One region of the Paraoerskovia marina genome, then DNA from elsewhere that is predicted to be linked to it. Evidence: riboswitches for the same ligand, from Rfam matches in the RefSeq annotation. Region 1 holds a riboswitch; each other region holds the start of a gene.
What was found. Region 1 has a riboswitch for thiamine pyrophosphate ahead of thiO (glycine oxidase ThiO). Riboswitches for the same ligand answer to the same signal wherever they lie in the genome.

Region 1 (3,269 bases):
TCCGCCAGCGGGTACGGCTCCCCGTTCACGACGGCGGTCGGTATGTCGGTGCTCATGAGGCCTCCTCGGTCCGGATGCGGGTGTGACGGTTCATCATGGCGGGCGCGACGACGTCGGGCAGGTCTGTCTCGTCGAGCGTGGCGTCGACGACGGCGCTGGTCAGCGGGGTGAGCAGGATGCCGTTGCGTCCGTGACCGGTGGCGACGAGCAGGCCGTCGACGCTCGCGTCGAGGTAGGGAAGGTTGTCCGGGGCGCTGGGGCGGACACGCGGGCTCGCCTCGCGCAGGTCGAGCTCGTCGATGCCTGGCAGGACGGCGCGGGCGTCGCGGAGCAGGGCGAAGACCGATCCTGCCTCGACCCGCCGGTCGTCGGGCTTCTCGTCGCTCGACGCCCCGATCACGACCTCGCGGAACCCTGACTCGTCGGCGACCCGTGTCACGGCGTACACCGCCCGTCCCTGGACGCGGGCGCGCACCACCGGCTCGACGTCGAACCAGGGCTCCGCGGCCAGTCGGAGCGTGATGCCCTTGACGGGGCGCAGCGGCGCGTGGATCCCTGCGGTCGCCAGCAGGCCCGTGGACGAGACCCCTGCCGCGACGACGACGAGGTCGGCGGTGCGGTCGACGCCCGCCGCGTCGACCGCACCGACCACCCGGCCCGACGCAGACGTCAGCCGGACGGCTCGGCACTCGACGACCACTGCGCCGGCCGCTCGGGCGGCCGCGTCGAGCGCGCGGGTGGTGGCCCGCGGGTCGACCTGGTGGTCGTCCGGCATCCACGCTCCGCCGGCGACGCGGCCGACGAGCGGGGAGATGCGGCGCGCCTGCGCCGTCGAGATCTCCTCCGACACCAGCCCCCAGCGGTGCTGCAGGTCGATCAGCCGCCGCGTCTCGGCGAGGTCGTCCGGGTCGAAGGCCAGGGTGAGCGTGCCGGTCTGGCGTAGTCCGACGTCGAGACGTGATGCCTTCTCGAGTTCTGCGGCAAAGTCGGGCCAGCGTGCTGCCGAGTCGACGTTCATCGCCGCCAGCTCGGGCTCTCCGAAGTCGGCCTCGCAGACCGCTGCGAGCATCCCGGCCGCCGCCATGCTGGCACCGTCGCGTGGGGTGGGGTCGAGGACCGTGACGCTCAGGCCGCGGCATGCCGCCCGCCAGGCCGCGGTCAGTCCGATGATCCCGGCGCCGACCACGAGGACGTCGCTGTGCTTGCTCATCGTTGCTCCCTATCGCCGGCATGACCCGGATCAGGTTCGACGGTCGGCAGATCGCCCTCTCAGCCTCTGGTCGAGGCTCCCGTGCAGGGGTCAGCGTAGCGCGATGAGCGACGGACCAGGTGGCGCGGGGCAGGCGCGACTCGACTCGCACGGCGACCGCGGGAATGTTGGTCGATAGGCTCGCGCCCATGACCTCCGCAGACGCTCGCGCCCGACTCGCCGCTGCACGCCTCTACCTGTGCACCGACGCACGCGAGGAGCGCGGCGACCTCGAGGAGTTCCTCCACGCGGCCCTGCGGGGAGGCGTGGACGTCGTCCAGCTCCGGGACAAGACGCTCGACGTGCGGCGCGAGCTGGAGCTGCAGGAGATCGTCGCAGCGGTCGCGACGGAGCATGGTGCGCTGTGGTGCGTGAACGACCGTGCCGACGTCGCGAGCCTGGTCGGTGCGCCGGTGTTCCACACGGGCCAGGACGACCTTCCTGTCTCCGGGTCGCGCGCACTGCTCGGCGGGGACGTCCTGCTCGGGCGGTCGACGCACGCGGCCGTCGAGGCGGCAGCCGCGGAGGCCGACCCCGACGTCGACTACTTCTGCGTCGGCCCGCTCTGGGCGACGCCGACCAAGCCGGGTCGCCCCGCCGTCGGGCTGGATCTGCTCCAAGAGGTCGCGGACTCCCGGCCGTCGACACCCTGGTTCGCCATCGGCGGGATCGACGGCGAGCGCCTCGACGAGGTGCTCGACGCCGGGGCCGAGCGGATCGTCGTCGTACGCGCCGTCACCGAGGCCGCCGACCCCGAGGCGGCGGCCCGCGCTCTGCGGGAGCGTCTCCCGGCCTGAATCCGGACGTGTCCGCGGCACGCTGGCGCGGCAACTATCCTGGGTGCGTGACAGCCACGCCTGACGTCCCCGTGACCACCCCGAGGCCCGTTCTCGTCGTCGACTTCGGCGCGCAGTACGCCCAGCTCATCGCGCGTCGCGTGCGCGAGGCGAGCGTGTACTCGGAGATCGTGCCCCACACCTTCTCGGTCGAGAAGATGCTGGCCAAGGACCCGGCCGCGATCATCCTCTCGGGTGGTCCGTCGTCCGTGTACGCCGACGGTGCGCCGTTCGTGGACCCGAAGCTCTTCGAGGCCGGCGTCCCCGTCCTCGGCATCTGCTACGGGTTCCAGGCGATGGCCGCGGCGCTCGGCGGCGACGTCGCCCAGACCGGTCAGCGTGAGTACGGCGGCACCGAGGTCGAGGTGTGCGAGGCAGGTGCGCTGCTTGCTGACACGCCCGCCAACCAAACGACGTGGATGAGCCACGGCGACTCCGTACACGCGGCCCCCGAGGGTTTCCAGGTGCTCGCGACGTCGGCCGGCTCCCCGGTCGCGGCGTTCGAGGACACGGAGCGTCGTCTCTACGGCGTGCAGTGGCACCCCGAGGTCAAGCACTCCGCGCACGGCCAGACCGTGCTGGAGCACTTCTTGTACGACGGCGCAGGGCTGGCTCCCGACTGGACACCCGGAAACGTCGTGGCCGACCAGGTCGAGGCGATCCGCGCGCAGGTCGGCACCAAGCGCGTGATCTGCGGCCTCTCCGGCGGTGTCGACTCCTCCGTCGCCGCGGCGCTGGTGCAGAAGGCGGTGGGCGACCAGCTCACCTGCGTCTTCGTGGACCACGGTCTGCTGCGCGCCGACGAGGCCGAGCAGGTCGAGCGTGACTTCGTCGCCGCCACGGGCGTCAAGCTCATGGTGGTCGACGCCAGGCAGCGCTTCCTCGACGCGCTCGCCGGCCAGACCGACCCGGAGACCAAGCGCAAGATCATCGGCCGCGAGTTCATCCGCGTCTTCGAGGATGCCGCACGCGACGTCGTCGCGGACGCCGGTGCGCACGGTGAAGAGGTCGAGTTCCTCGTCCAGGGGACGCTCTACCCCGACGTCGTCGAGTCCGGCGGCGGCGAGGGTGCGGCCAACATCAAGAGCCACCACAACGTGGGCGGTCTGCCGGACGACCTGCAGTTCTCCCTGATCGAGCCCCTGCGCACGCTGTTCAAGGACGAGGTCCGCGCCGTCGGCCTC
Region 2 (3,269 bases), 1.4 Mb from region 1:
CGCGCCGCCGAAGACCCGGACTTCGCCGAGCGCGTGGACGAGTCGGCTGCTCGGGTCCTGGCAGCCAAGGAGCAGATCGCCGCCACGGGCTGAGGTCAGTCGACGGGTCGAGCCGGCGGCGGGTCCCCCGCGAGCGCCCACCGGATCGCCCGGGTCGCGACGTGCCCGCCCACCCGCACCACGGTGGGGTCGCCCCGTACGGGCCAGGGCGCCGTGATCTCCCGCTGGGCCCATCGGGGCAACGAACCGTACGCGGCAGCACCCAGGAGCGCGTAGGGCCCGCGCGCCGCGCGAGGCAGCGGGGGCTCTGCGAGCAGGAACCGGGCGACGTCGTCGGACTCCTGGGTCGCACCCAGCTCTGGACCAAACTCCTGCCAGGCGATACGGACCTCCGCGCGGGACCGGGGCGGGTCGACGGCCCCCAGGCGGAGTGCGACGTCCGCGGCCTGGGCGAGGTACGCGTCGCACCCGGCGGCGTCCAACGGGCGGAGCCCGAAACGTTGGTGCGCCGTGAGAAAGCTGTCGACCTCGGCCAGGTGCACCCAGCGCAGGAGCCACGGGTCGTCGGCGGCGTAGGCGCGTCCGTCCGGCGCCGTGCCGCGTACCCGCGCGTGGACCGTGCGGACGACGTCGATGCTCTGGCGGGCGTACTCGACCGTGCCGAACGTCGTCGCCGCCAGGAACGTGCTCGTCCGGGCCAGGCGCCCCCACGGGTCGCCACGGTATCCGGAGTGCGCGGCGACCGCGGCCATCGCCAGCGGGTGCAGCGACTGCAGGAGCAGGGCGCGGACACCGCCGACGAACATCGAGGCGTCGCCGTGGACGCGCGCGATCTCCGAGTCCTGCGCGAACTGCCGCGGTCCGGCCGTGGCGTGGATGCGCTCGCGCTCCTCGTGGCCGTCCGGGCCGCCGACCCGGGCGAAGAGGGCGCGTCCGGAGGTCCTGCGCAGCGTCTCGACGGGGCTCATCCCCCTAGTCTGCCTCGGCGGGGACCGTTCGCGGGTCCCCGCCGAGGCACCGGGTCACCAGGTCTCGAGGGACCAGGCCATCTGCCAGAACCGGATCTCGTGGCGCACGCTCAGCTCGAAGGCGAGCTCCATGCGTGCGCGCTCCTCGGGCCCGGCCTGAGCCGCCACCGCGTCGAGCTTGGCCCGCATCTCCTCGAGCATCTGCAGGCACGAGTCGTCGGCGTAGAACCGCCACCACCCGGCGAACGGGTGGTCGTCCTGGATCGGCTCCGCGTGCGCATAGCGGTCCGCGGCCCAGATGTACGTCCACGGGCAGGGCAGCAGCGCGGCGAGGAGCGTGCCGAGCGTGTCGCGGCCCGCCTCCATCATGTGGTCGACGTAGGCCTTGGCGCTCGGCGCGAGACGCTCCACCTGCGCGTCCTCGTAGGTCACCCCGAGACGCGCGCAGAGCGCGAGGTGTGCCTCGGACTCGTCGTCCAGCAGGAATCCGGTGCGCTCGTGGAAGTAGCGCATCCACTCGCGGTCGGGGGCGAGGGTCAGTCCCAGGCCGTAGCAGCGGACGTACGCGCTCAGGTACTGGTGGTCCTGGCCCACGTAGTGCTGCACCTTCTCGGGGGCGAGCGTGCCGTCACGCAGGCCCGACAGGAAGGGATGCTGGTAGAAGTCCTCGAACAGGTGCGCGTACCGGCGCCCCAGCTCTGCGGTGAATCCGGACTCCGACGCCGCTACCGGCGTCGTCTGGTCGTTCTCAAGGGTCACGGCAGTCATGCCACGTTCCTCCGCTCGTTCTGGCGAGATCAGGTTCAACGGGTCCGGACGGTTCTCCCGCCCATCTCAGTCCCGGCCGACGGTGTCGGACAGAGATTCCCCGCGTGGTGTGTCTCGACCGTAGCAAGGGGCGCCCGTGGCGGACGCACCGGTCGCATCGTGGGACGCCGCCTACGCGTCGCCCGCGGCCAGTCGTTCGAGGAGCATCAGCGCCCTCGGCCCGTCGCGCCGCAGGACGAGCGTGGTCCCCTCGTCCTCCCGGACCGTTGCCTCCGCGCGGACGCCGGCGGCGTCGAGCGCGGCCGCGCTCTCCGGCAGGGCCTGGTGGTGCCCCCACCGGGGTTCGAACCCGGACTGGGCCGATTTTAAGTCGGCTGCCTCTGCCAGTTGGGCTACGGGGGCCATGCTCGTCGTGAGACTAACGCACGACGGCGGGGACGGACCCGTCCAGGTCCGCCCCCGCCGTCGTGCGTGCGTGCGTGGGCGTCACGCCCACCGAGGACTACTTGCCCGCGCCGACCGCGTCCTTGTCGGACTTCGGAGCCGCGTCGTCCTTCGGCTTCGGCGGGAGCGACGCGTTGCGGAACGCCGCACGGGGGTCGTGGATCGACCCGAGCGAGACGGTCTTGCGGCGCATGACGAACTGGTCGAACCAGCCCATGAAGATGCGGATCTTGCGGTTCCAGGTCGGCATCGCGTAGCCGTGGTACGTGCGGTGCACGGCCCAGGCCGGGAAGCCCTTGAACTTGAAGACGCCGAAGAGCTCGGCGACGCCCTTGTACAGGCCGAGCGACGCGACGACGCCGACGCTCTTGTGCTTGTACTGGACCAGCGGGCGGTCCTCGACCGACGCGACCAGGTTGTCACCGAGCTGGGTGGCCTGACGGATCGCGTGCTGCGCGTTGGGCGGGCAGAACGCGCCCGGGTTCAGCAGGTCGGGAACCGCGGCGCAGTCGCCGGCGCCCCAGGCGGCGGGGACGACGACGCCGTCCTCGTCGACGACCTGCAGGTTGGCGTTGACGGTCAGGCGGCCCATCTTGTCCGTCGGCAGGTCAGACTCCCCGATCACCGGGTTGGCCTTGACACCGGCCGTCCAGACGATGGTGTTGGAGTCGAACTCGACACCCGTGGACGTCACCACGTGGCCGTCGACGCAGGAGCTGAGGAAGGTCGAGAGGTGGAACTCGATGCCCCGCTCCTTCAGCTGCTCGAGGGCGTACTCCGCCATCGGCTCGCTGAGCTCGGGCAGGATCCGCCCGGCGCCCTCGATCATGACGAAGCGCAGGTCGGCCTGGTCGATAGACTCGTACTGGCTCAGCGCGGCGCGGGCCATGTCCTCGACCTCGGCGAGCGCCTCGATGCCGGCGAAGCCGCCACCGATGAAGGTGAACGTGAGCATCCGGCGCCGCTCGTCCGCGTCCCAGCAGCTGGACGCGAGGTCGAGCTGGTGCACCACGTGGTTGCGGACGGACACGGCCTCCTCGACGTTCTTGAAGCCGATCGCCTGCTCCGCGAGTCCCGGGATGGGCAGCG
Region 3 (3,269 bases), 760 kb from region 1:
CGCGACGACCTCCCCGTCGACCAGCACGAGCGTCGAGTCGGGCAGTGGGTCGAGGTCGTCGAGGCGGTGCTCGACCACGACGGTCGTCGTCTCGCCGGCGGCCAGCCGCCCGACGAGCGCGCCGACGGCGCGCGCCGCCTCGGGGTCCAGGAGGGCCGTCGGCTCGTCCAGGAGCAGGACGGCCGGCGAGGGGGCCAGGGCCGCGGCCGTCGCGACGCGCTGGCACTGTCCGCCCGAGAGGGTGCCGGTCCGTCGACCGGCGAGCCCGCCCGCGCCCGCCGCGTCCAACGCGCGCGCCACCGCCGGCCCGATCTCCTCGACGCGCCACTCCCGGTTCTCGAGCGCGAACTCCACCTCGGCGTCGACGGAGTCGAGGCACACCTGTGCCAGCGGGTCCTGCTGCACCAGCCCCAGGTGCCCGGCCAGCGCCCGCGGCCCCCGCTCCCACGCACCGGGCACACCGATCACGACCCGGCCGTGGAGATCCGCGTCCACCGTGTGCGGGACGATCCCCGCGAGAGCCGCGACGAGGGTGGACTTGCCGGACCCCGAGGGGCCGACCACGAGCAGGCTCGACCCGGACCGCACCCGGAACGACACGTCGCGGAGCACGGACGTCGGTTCCCCCGGGAACCGCACGTCCAGGTGCTCGACGACGAGGTCCGACGACGTCACGCCGTCACCCCCGCCGCAGCTGCCCCGCGGCGGCGCTCGCGGCCGATCGGGTAGTTGTCCAGTACACCCGTGCGCAGCAGACGGTCGCCGATGAACTTCGCCGCCAACCCGCTGAGCACGATGCACGAGACGATCTGGACACCGAGGCGGAGCACCAGGTAGTCCTGTCCGAGGTACCCGTTCGCCACGCACTGGTAGGCAAAGGTCACGACCGCCGCGGTGACCCCGCTGAGCACGAACACGCCCCAGCCGTAGCGGCGGTACCGCGTCAGGGTGAACGCTAGCTCGGCCCCGACACCCTGGACCAGTCCGATGACGAGGATCATCGGCCCGAACGGCGAGGCAAACACCACGAGCTCGACGGCGGCCGCCAGCATCTCCGCGACCACGGCCACGAACGGCTTGCGCACGATGTACACCGCGAGGGGGGCCACGACGATCCACGCCCCGGCGAGGACGTTCTCCGCGAGCGTCCCGAAGGGCCCCAGCGCCAGGTGCAGCGGACCGTAGATCTGGTCGGCCACCCAGAACACGAACCCGAAGACCACCCCGAGGACGGCGAGCAGCACCGTGGTGTGCAGGCCGGAGGACCGCCGCTCCAGACGTGCCCCGCCCGCCCCGGTCGACGGCTCCGTCGCGTACGACTGCGAATCCTGGTCCACAAGCATCTCCCTGCGTCGGCCCCGGGGGTGGACGCAGCAAGACCCCGGACAGCGCGCACCCTGACGGCGCGCAACGGCCGACGTCGCCCTGCTCCCTTCGCTGGTACGAACCAGATCAGGTTCCACGGGTCAGCGGATCTTCCGCAATCTCAGCGCGCGAGCGCACCCCGGGGGCTAGTGAGGCCAACCTAGAGCCGCGCGACGAATCGGGCAATCTGCGACCCCGCCCGTCCCACCCTGTGAACGGGCCGAGCGGTGGAGTCCGCCCGGACACCGACTAGACTTGTCGCGGTGCGCCACGCGGCGCTCGCGGCAGACCCCCCGGGGCAGCCGCCCACCACCCCCCGATCCGGAAGGACCCCTCCGTGCTTCGCACCCACACGGCCGGCTCACTGCGGGCCGAGCACATCGGCCAGACCATCACCCTGACCGGGTGGGTCGACCGCCGCCGCGACCACGGAGGCGTGGCCTTCATCGACCTGCGCGACGCCTCGGGCATCGCCCAGGTGGTCATTCGCGACGAGGCCGTCGCCCACCCCCTGCGCAGCGAGTTCGTCCTCCAGGTGACCGGAGAGGTCTCGCAGCGACCGGAGGGCAACGCGAACGCCAACCTGCCGACCGGAGAGGTCGAGGTCGTCGTGAGCGACGTCGTCGTGCTCAACGAGTCCGCGCCGCTGCCCTTCCAGGTCTCGACCGCGCTCGACGGCACCGAGACCATCGGCGAGGAGGCACGGCTCAAGCACCGCTACCTCGACCTGCGACGCCCGACGCCCGCGCGAGCCCTGCGCCTGCGGTCGAAGGCGAACCAGGCCGCCCGGGCCGTGCTCGACGCCCAGGACTTCGTCGAGATCGAGACCCCGACCCTCACGCGCTCGACCCCCGAGGGTGCTCGCGACTTCCTCGTCCCCGCGCGCCTCGCGCCGGGCTCCTGGTACGCGCTGCCGCAGTCGCCGCAGCTCTTCAAGCAGCTGCTCATGGTCTCGGGCATGGAGCGCTACTACCAGATCGCGCGCTGCTACCGCGACGAGGACTTCCGTGCCGACCGCCAGCCGGAGTTCACCCAGCTGGACGTCGAGATGAGCTTTGTCGAGCAGGACGACGTCATCGACCTCGGCGAGCAGATCCTCGTCGCGCTCTGGAAGCTCATCGACGTCGAGATCCCGCGCCCGATCCAGCGGATGACGTTCGCCGACGCGATGCGCCTGTACGGCAGCGACAAGCCCGACCTTCGCTTCGGCAACCCGCTGATCGAGCTCACCGAGTACTTCGCCGAGACACCGTTCCGCGTCTTCCAGGCCGACTACGTCGGTGCCGTCGTCATGGCCGGCGGGGCGTCCCAGCCCCGCCGTCAGTTCGACGCGTGGCAGGACTGGGCCAAGCAGCGCGGCGCGCGCGGTCTCGCGTACGTCACGTTCGCCGAGGACGGGACGCTGGCCGGGCCCGTGGCCAAGAACCTCTCCGACGCCGAGCGTGCGGGCCTGGCCGAGGCGACCGGCGCCCAGCCCGGCGACGCGGTCTTCTTCGCCGCCGGCAAGGTCGACGACTCGCGGGCGCTGCTCGGCGCCGCTCGCCTGGAGATCGCCCGCCGCACCGGCCAGATCGACGAGAACGCGTGGTCGTTCGTCTGGATCGTCGACGCGCCGCTGTTCAAGCCTGCCGGCCAGGACGACGACGTCGACCTGGGCAGCTCAGCCTGGACGGCCGTGCACCACGCCTTCACGTCGCCGACCCCGGAGTGGGTCGACACGTTCGAGCAGAACCCCGGCGAGGCCCTCGCGTACGCCTACGACATCGTCTGCAACGGCAACGAGATCGGCGGCGGCTCGATCCGTATCCACCGTCGAGACGTGCAGGAGCGGGTCTTCGAGGTGATGGGCATCGGTCAGGCCGAGGCGCAGGAGAAGTTCGGCTTCCTGCTCGACGCCTTCGCGT

Region 2: linked by a shared signal. The riboswitch ahead of tenA (thiaminase II) and the one ahead of thiO (glycine oxidase ThiO) in region 1 are both predicted to bind thiamine pyrophosphate.
Region 3: linked by a shared signal. The riboswitch ahead of BLU20_RS08200 (ECF transporter S component) and the one ahead of thiO (glycine oxidase ThiO) in region 1 are both predicted to bind thiamine pyrophosphate.

The regions. Positions count from the first base shown of each region.
Region 1 covers NZ_LT629776.1:2,591,867-2,595,135, reverse strand. The annotation lists gene thiS (sulfur carrier protein ThiS) at 1-56, opposite strand, end outside; gene thiO (glycine oxidase ThiO) at 53-1,210, opposite strand; TPP riboswitch at 1,200-1,303, opposite strand; gene thiE (thiamine phosphate synthase) at 1,399-2,046, shown strand; gene guaA (glutamine-hydrolyzing GMP synthase) at 2,094-3,269, shown strand, end outside.
Region 2 covers NZ_LT629776.1:1,200,602-1,203,870, reverse strand. The annotation lists gene BLU20_RS05410 (glycoside hydrolase family 3 N-terminal domain-containing protein) at 1-93, shown strand, start outside; gene BLU20_RS05405 (oxygenase MpaB family protein) at 96-968, opposite strand; gene tenA (thiaminase II) at 1,023-1,736, opposite strand; TPP riboswitch at 1,726-1,849, opposite strand; tRNA gene BLU20_RS05395 (tRNA-Leu) at 2,062-2,138, opposite strand; gene BLU20_RS05390 (NAD(P)/FAD-dependent oxidoreductase) at 2,239-3,269, opposite strand, start outside.
Region 3 covers NZ_LT629776.1:1,836,706-1,839,974, forward strand. The annotation lists gene BLU20_RS08195 (ABC transporter ATP-binding protein) at 1-675, opposite strand, end outside; gene BLU20_RS08200 (ECF transporter S component) at 672-1,337, opposite strand; TPP riboswitch at 1,411-1,517, opposite strand; gene aspS (aspartate--tRNA ligase) at 1,703-3,269, shown strand, end outside.